One region of the Streptomyces taklimakanensis genome, then DNA from elsewhere that is predicted to be linked to it. Evidence: riboswitches for the same ligand, from Rfam matches in the RefSeq annotation. Region 1 holds a riboswitch; the other holds the start of a gene.
What was found. Region 1 has a riboswitch for cyclic di-AMP ahead of F0L17_RS11790 (peptidoglycan DD-metalloendopeptidase family protein). Riboswitches for the same ligand answer to the same signal wherever they lie in the genome.

Region 2: another riboswitch for cyclic di-AMP. It lies ahead of F0L17_RS28100 (M23 family metallopeptidase); the one in region 1 lies ahead of F0L17_RS11790 (peptidoglycan DD-metalloendopeptidase family protein).

Annotation. Positions count from the first base shown of each region.
Region 1 is NZ_WIXO01000001.1:2,713,226-2,716,889, forward strand. It holds gene F0L17_RS11785 (aldo/keto reductase) at 1-1,006, opposite strand, end outside; gene F0L17_RS11790 (peptidoglycan DD-metalloendopeptidase family protein) at 1,318-2,397, opposite strand; cyclic di-AMP (ydaO/yuaA leader) riboswitch at 2,410-2,550, opposite strand; gene F0L17_RS11795 (PP2C family protein-serine/threonine phosphatase) at 2,826-3,664, opposite strand, start outside.
Region 2 is NZ_WIXO01000001.1:4,526,927-4,530,590, forward strand. It holds gene F0L17_RS20055 (M16 family metallopeptidase) at 1-1,214, shown strand, start outside; cyclic di-AMP (ydaO/yuaA leader) riboswitch at 1,425-1,598, shown strand; gene F0L17_RS28100 (M23 family metallopeptidase) at 1,611-2,522, shown strand; gene F0L17_RS20065 (GntR family transcriptional regulator) at 2,687-3,391, shown strand; gene F0L17_RS20070 (HPr family phosphocarrier protein) at 3,580-3,664, opposite strand, start outside.

The DNA of each region.
Region 1 (3,664 bases):
AGGCCCTCTCCAACACCTCCGTCTCCCGTTCGGTGAGGGCCTGTTCGGTCATCGCCAGCAGCGGCGGGAGCTGCTCCGGGGCGCGGGCACTGGCCAGGACGGAGGCGACCGTGGGGCGGCCGGCGAGCCAGGCCAGGGCGACGGTGGCGGGGTCGGTGCCGCGCGCGGCGGCGACCTCGTCCAGGGCCGCCAGGACCCGGCGTCCCCGTTCGGTCTCCAGGTGCTTCGCCGCGCTGCCCGCGCGGGCCCCGTCGGGCGCCGCGCCGGGGCGGTACTTGCCGGTGAGGAAACCGGCGGCCAGGGCGTAGTAGGGGACCGTGGCCAGGTCGTGGCGCGCGGCCACATCGCGCAGCGGCCCCTCGTAGGTGTCGCGCGAGACCAGGCTGTAGTGGGGTTGGAGGGCGACGTAGCGGGCGCGTCCCTCGCGGGCGGAGAAGGCCAGGGACGCCTCCAACCGCTCGGCGGAGATGTTGGAGGCGCCGATCTCGCGGACCTTGCCCGCGCGCACGAGATCGTCGAGGGCGGTGACGATCTCCTCCACCTCGACCGACTCGTCGTCGCGGTGGGTGTAGTAGAGGTCGATGTGGTCGGTGCCCAGGCGGCGCAGGGAGTCCTCGGCCGCGGCCTTGATGGTGGCGGCCGACAGTCCCCTGCGGTCGGGGTGGGAGCCGACCTTGGTGGCGATGACGACGTCGTCGCGGTTGCCGCGCGCGGCCAGCCAGCGGCCGATCACGGTCTCCGACTCGCCGCCGCTGTTGCCCTCGGCCCAGGCCGAGTAGGAGTCGGCGGTGTCGACGAAGGTGCCGCCGGCCTCGGTGTAGGCGTCCAGAACGGCGAAGGACTGCCGCTCGTCCGCCGTCCAGCCGAAGACGCTCCCGCCCAGAGCGAGGGGGGAGACGGTGAGGCCGCCGATCCTGCGCGGAGCACCGCTCGTGCCGGGCGGGCCCGGCGTGTCGGAGGCGCGGGGGGCGTGGGACGTGCGGGACGTGCGAGGTGTGTCGGTCATGGGAGACGGTTACCACGCGCGGCGCCGGGTCATGGGTCGGGGCGCGGCGGGAACCGGCGGCCCTGGCGTCGGGGGGTGGTCCACCAGGGCCGCCGGGGTTCGGGGCCGGACCGGGAGCGGTGCCGGGAACGGTGCCGGGAACGAGGGTCCGTCCGGCGGCCGGACGGACCCGGACGCCGCCTCGTCCCCTCCTGTGGTCGGCCGACGTGCGTCGACGGTGTGCGAGGCGGCGGCCGGGAACGGGGACCGGAGGATCGGAGGCTTCCGGTCCGGGCCGGGCCGGACGGCGGCGACGGCCCGTCCGGGGCTGGTCAGATGGACTGGCCCTTGTCGCGCAGCCAGGCCAGCGGGTCGATCGGGGCGCCGCCGCCGGGACGGACCTCCAGGTGGAGGTGCGCGCCGGTGGAGTTGCCGGTGGAGCCGACGCGGCCGATGACGTCGCCGGTGGTCACCTTGCCGCTGGTCACCGTCATCGAGGACAGGTGGCAGTACCAGATCTCGGTGCCGTCGTCGAGCCTGAGGACGACGCGGTAGCCGTAGGAGCCGGCCCAGCCCGCCTCGACGATCTCGCCGCTGTGCACCGCCTTGACGGGGGTGCCGGTCGGGGCGGCGAAGTCCAGGCCGGTGTGGTTGTTGGCCCACATCGAACCGGAGGCGCCGAAGTGGGAGGTGAGCTGATAGGAGGTGAGCGGAAGGGTGTAGCCGGCCGCGAGCTTGGCCAGGCGCTCGGCCTCGGCCTTGCGGGCCGCCTCCTCGGCGGCCTTGCGCTTGCGCTCGGCCTCCTCCTTCGCGGCCTTGTCCGCGGCCTCCTCGGCCGCCTTCTCCGCGGCCTGCTCGGCGGCGGCCTCGACCGCCGCCTGGGCGGCGTTCGACTGCTGCCGGTCGGCCTGCTGGAGGATCCGGGCCCGCAGCGCCTCGCCGGGGTCCGAGCTCAGGGTGGTGGTGGCACCGGCGTCACCGGTGTCCGGACCGGCCTGGGCGAGGGTGTCGCCGAAGTCGCCGAAGGGAGCGTCGGACTCGGTGCCGGGCTCGGCATCGGGGCCGGAGCCCTTGTCGGACTCCGTTATGAGCCCGCCGACACCGGGGATGTTCTCGGCCACCTCGCCCAGGTCGGGCAGGGAGATGGGGGCGGGGGCCTTCTCCTTGGCGGTGGCGATGCCGCCCGCGCCGACCGCCGCGATCATGCCGACGCCCAGGACGGCTCCGCTGCGCGCCATGCCGTTGCGCTGCTTGACCACGCGGTGTCGACCCCGGACCGGGCGGACGGATTCCTCGGTGGGATTCCACACCTGTCGGTCCTCGTCGCCGGCCGGACCGAACGGGGCGAAGGTGGCGGTGTGCGGATCGTACGAGACCTCGGGGGCCTCGGGGGCCGGACTGCTGGACGCCACGGAGGCGCTCTCCTTTCCTTCCTTCTCGCCTACCGGGTTAGCTGACGGGTTCGGAGCAGGAAGGTCTCCTACGGAGCCGCACGGGCACGCCCGGCGGTCCGATTCACCCCAAGAGGTGGTTCCCCGGTTCCCTGGACGCGGCCCCGCGATCGGCGGGGCAGCGCCTTCGGAATTCGGCGACGGCGCACGGTGTCGCCTCCTTCGGCGACAGTGACGACCGCGCTGCGTTATCGAACGTTAATAGAGGAGCGCGCCGGTTTCCAAGTCTCCCCTTCAAAGCGTGGGTAATTTCCGGGGGGACCTAACAGGCCATTTCCCCCTCAATTCGGGCGAGTTGGCCGCCACTTTCCCGAGGGAGAGAACAACGCTCTTATCTGACGGTGCCTCATTTGTTATGCGGAGGGAGGTGTCGCGGACACGGACGGTCATCACCCGGTGGGTGGCGGATCCGGATCGCGCATGACCGCCAACAGCGCCATGTCGTCGTCCTGCCCCCCGGCCGTGTGCGCGTGGACCTCCGCCAGGAGCCCGTCCAGGAGGGCGTCCGGGCCGGGGAAGCGGCGGCCGCGCAACCAGGGCACCGGATCGTAGAAGGCACCCGCCGCGTCACGTGCCTCGGTCAGCCCGTCGGTGTGGACCAGCAGCAGGGCTCCCGGTGGGAACGGCGCCACGGCGACGGAGCCGCCCGTACCGTCCCCCAGCCTCCCCAGTCCCAGCGGCAACCCGTACGCGTCCGGTTCCAGCGCCCGCACCGAGCCGCCGCCGGGAGGCAGCAGCAGGGGAGGCGGATGCCCCCGGTTGACGACCCGCACCTCCCTCGGACCGTCGCCCTCCGACACCTCGACCAGGACGGCGGTGACGAACCCCTCCCGGTTGCCCTCGTCGTCTCTCCACAGCCCCCGCTCCCGCTCCCGTTCCAGGGAGCGCTCCACCCGGTCCGCGACGTCCGACAGCTCCGGCTCGGTCCCGGCCGCCTCCCGGAAGGCGCCGAGCACGACGGTGACGACGGTGACCGCCCCCAGCCCGCTGCCCCTGACGTCGCCCACCAGCGCCCGGATCCCGTACGGCGTCCGCTGCACGCAGTACAGGTCCCCGCCGATCCGGGTGTCGAGATGCGCCGTCTCGTAGCGTGCCGCGATTCTCAGGTCCCCGATCCGGTCGGGCGGGGCGGGCAGCACGGCCAGTTGGACGGCCTCGGCGATGCCCCGGGCCGTGGCCGCGCGGGTGTCGCTGCGCTCCACGACGCGGTTGACGGCGACGGCCAGCA
Region 2 (3,664 bases), 1.8 Mb from region 1:
TGGACGCCGAGCCCCGGGCCCAGGAGGGCGTGGCCGCGATCATGGCCCGGGCGCTGAGCGAGGGCACCGACCGGCACAGCGCCGAGGAGTTCGCCGCCGAGCTGGAGCGCTGTGGCGCCACCCTGGACGCGCACGCCGACCACCCCGGGCTGCGGGTCTCCCTGGAGGTCCCGGCCTCCCGGCTGACCCGGGCGCTCGGCCTGCTCACCGACGCGCTGCGCGCCCCCGCCTTCGCGACGGGCGAGATCGAGCGGCTGGTGCGCAACCGCCTGGACGAGATCCCGCACGAGCTGGCCAATCCCGCCCGCCGGGCGGCCATCGCGCTCTCCGCGGAGCTGTTCCCGTCCGACTCGCGGCTCTCCCGCCCCCGGCAGGGCGCGCGGGAGACGATCGAGCGCGTCGACGCCGCCGCGGTGCGCGCCTTCTACGAGGCGCATGTGCGTCCTTCGACGGCCACCGTCGTGATCGTGGGCGATTTCACGGGCATCGACCTGGACAAGGCGCTCGCCGACACCCTCGGTGGCTGGTCGGGCACCGAGGCCGGCCCCCGGCCCATGCCGCCGATCACCGCGGACGACACCGGCCGGGTGATCGTCGTGGACCGGCCCGGGGCGGTGCAGACGCAGTTGCTCGTCGGCCGGGTCGGCCCGGACCGCCACGATCGCGTCTGGCCCGCTCAGGTACTGGGGACCTACTGCCTGGGCGGCACCCTGACCTCCCGCCTGGACCGGGTGCTGCGCGAGGAGAAGGGCTACACCTACGGGGTGCGGGCGTACGCGCAGGTGCTGCGCTCCTCCTCGGAGGGCACCGGCGCGTCCCTGCTGGTGATCAACGGATCGGTGGCCACCGATGTGACGGGGCCCGCACTGGAGGACCTGTGGCGGGTGCTGCGCACCCTCGCGGAGGAGGGGCTCACCGACGCCGAGCGCGACACGGCCGTGCAGAACCTGGTGGGCGTCGCTCCGCTGCGGTACGAGACGGCGGCCGCCGTCGCGGGGACTCTGGCCGACCAGGTGGAGCAGCACCTGCCGGACGACTACCAGGCGCGGCTGTACGCCCGTCTCGCCGAGACGGGGACCGTGGAGGCCACGGCCGCGGCGGTGGCGGCCTTCCCGGCGGACCGTCTGGTGACGGTCCTGGTGGGAGACGCGTCACAGATCGCCGATCCGGTGCGGGAGCTGGGCATCGGAGAGGTGACCGTCGTCACGGACTAGCGGCCGTCGGCCGCCCCCGGTCGATCCCAACAGCGAAGGCCCTTGGTGTGGTTGTCACATCAAGGGCCTTCCTTATGTCCGCTTTGAGGCCATTCAGGGCGAGGTCCCTGTGGCATGAGCTACAAACGACCGGATTTGCTTGCTAGCTCAAATTTGTCCGTTTAGCGTCGATCTCGTTGCTCGTCAGAAGCGACCGCGGACCGCGGCCGACGGCAACCATCGCCGAATCCCCGTCGAGGGGAGCCGGGGACCCACCCTTCCGCGAGGGATGCGGAAGGAGGCCCTCTTCCGAGGCATCCGGGGTGAATCGGGCCTGCCCGCCCGTAGGAGACCTTCCTGCTCCGAACCCGTCAGCTAACCCGGTAGGCGACACGGAAGGAAAGGAGCACGCCGCTCATGGCGTTCACCCGTGCCACCGCGCAGCTCACCGAGAAGCTGAACGACACGCTGACCCGGGCCACCGGGAAGCTCACCGAGACCACCGAGGCCCTCGTCGAGAAGCACCGCCACGCCGGTCGGGCCACCCGTGCCCGCGTCGGCCTCGCCGGCGCCGCCGCCCTCGCCGCCACCGGTGTGGTCGGCGCCGTCGCCACCCCCGCCATCGCCGCCCCCGAGGGAGGCTCCGGCACCTACGCCCTGGGCTTCGTCCAGGCCGCCGCCTCCGGCGACACGATCGCCGACGAGATCAAGGCGCAGGCGCAGGCCCAGCAGCGCGTCGCCGACGCCGCGCGCAAGGCCGCAGAAGCCGAGAAGGCCGCAGAAGCCGAGAAGGCCGCCGAGGCGGAGAAGGCCGCCGAGGAGCGCGCCGCCAAGGCAGCCAAGGCCGAGAAGGCCGCCGAGGAGCGCGCCGCCAAGGCCGCCGACGACCGCGCCGAGCGCTCCGCGGAGCGTCGTTCCGCCTCCGGGTACGTCGACCCGGTCGCGGGCGTGGACACCACCACCACCTACAAGCAGGCCGGTTCCTCCTGGTCCTCCGGCAAGCACAGCGGCATCGACTTCCCGGCCAACACCGGCACCGCCGTGCGGTCCGTGGGCCCGGGCACCGTGGTGACCGTCGGCTGGGGCGGCGCGTACGGCAACCAGATCGTCATCCGCCACGACGACGGCAAGTACACCCAGTACGCCCACCTGTCGGCCACGAAGGTCTCGCCCGGCCAGAAGGTCGACGGCGGTCAGCGGATCGGCTCGGTCGGTTCCACCGGCAACAGCACCGGACCGCACCTGCACTTCGAGGCCCGCACCGGCGCGTACTACGGCTCGGACTTCAACCCCATCACCTACCTGGCCTCCAAGGGCGTCGACGTGTGACGCACGCCCCTCGGGCGGGAATCCGGCCGCGCGTCCCCTCCGGGGGGCGCGCGGCCGTGTGTTTCACGCCTCTTTCCGATGGGGCATCGGAAAACCCGTGCCGGTGGAATACAGTTCCACTCTGCGGAACTTCGGAAAACGGAGACGACGGCGGAGGTCCTGCCATGCGCATTTCCGCGCACATGGTGTGCACTGCGGTCCGCGACGACATCGTCTCCGGGGTGTTTCCGCCCGGCGCGCGCCTGACCGAGGAACTCCTCGCCCGACGCTACGGCGTCTCCCGCGTCCCGGTGCGCGAGGCTCTGCGGACCCTTGAGTCGGAGGGTTTCGTCACCTCGCGCCGCCATGTCGGCGCATGCGTCGCCGTGCCCACCGAGCAGGAGGCCGTCGACCTGCTCGACATCCGCGCCCGCCTGGAACCGCTGGGCACCGCCCGGGCCGCCCGGCGCCGCACCGAGGCCCAGTTGAGGGTGTTGCGGGGGCTGGTCCGCCTGGGGCGACAGCGCGTCACGCGCGGCCAGTTCTCCGACCTCGGGGCGTTGGAGGAGTGGTACCACGAGACGCTGGCCCAGGCGTCCGGCAGTCCCACCCTGGCCTCGCTGCTCACCCAGCTCCGCCGCAAGATCACCTGGGTCTACGCGGCGGAGCCCCCGGTGCGGGCGGCCGCCGTCTGGCAGGAGCACGGTGCCATCGTGGACGCGGTCGCACGCGGAGACGCGGAACGGGCACACGCCCTGGCGAGCGAGCACGTGGAGCGCTCGATCGCCGTCCGTCGGGAACAGAGGCCGGTGGCCGCCCGTACCGGGCACCGAAGAAACGCCGTGAGGAACGCGAAACACGCGGTAAACACGGCGCGCGACACCCCGTAACAGACAGCGTATAGACATGGGGAACGCGCCGGGAATGCGTTCGAGGAATTCCGGGGGCGGTGGGGGGCGACGGAGAAAGCAATGGAGCTCACAATCCGTCGCCATCACCCCCGTCTTGTCGGTTGAATTGCCGGGGAAGCCCGGCCGGCCGGGAATCGGGCGGCGGGCGGGCGGAAAACAGACGGCGATCAGACGGAGCCGGGGAGTTCGTCGAGCCCCTCGGAGACCAGCTTCGCCAGCCGCTCCAGGGCCTCCTCCGCGCCTTCCGCGTCC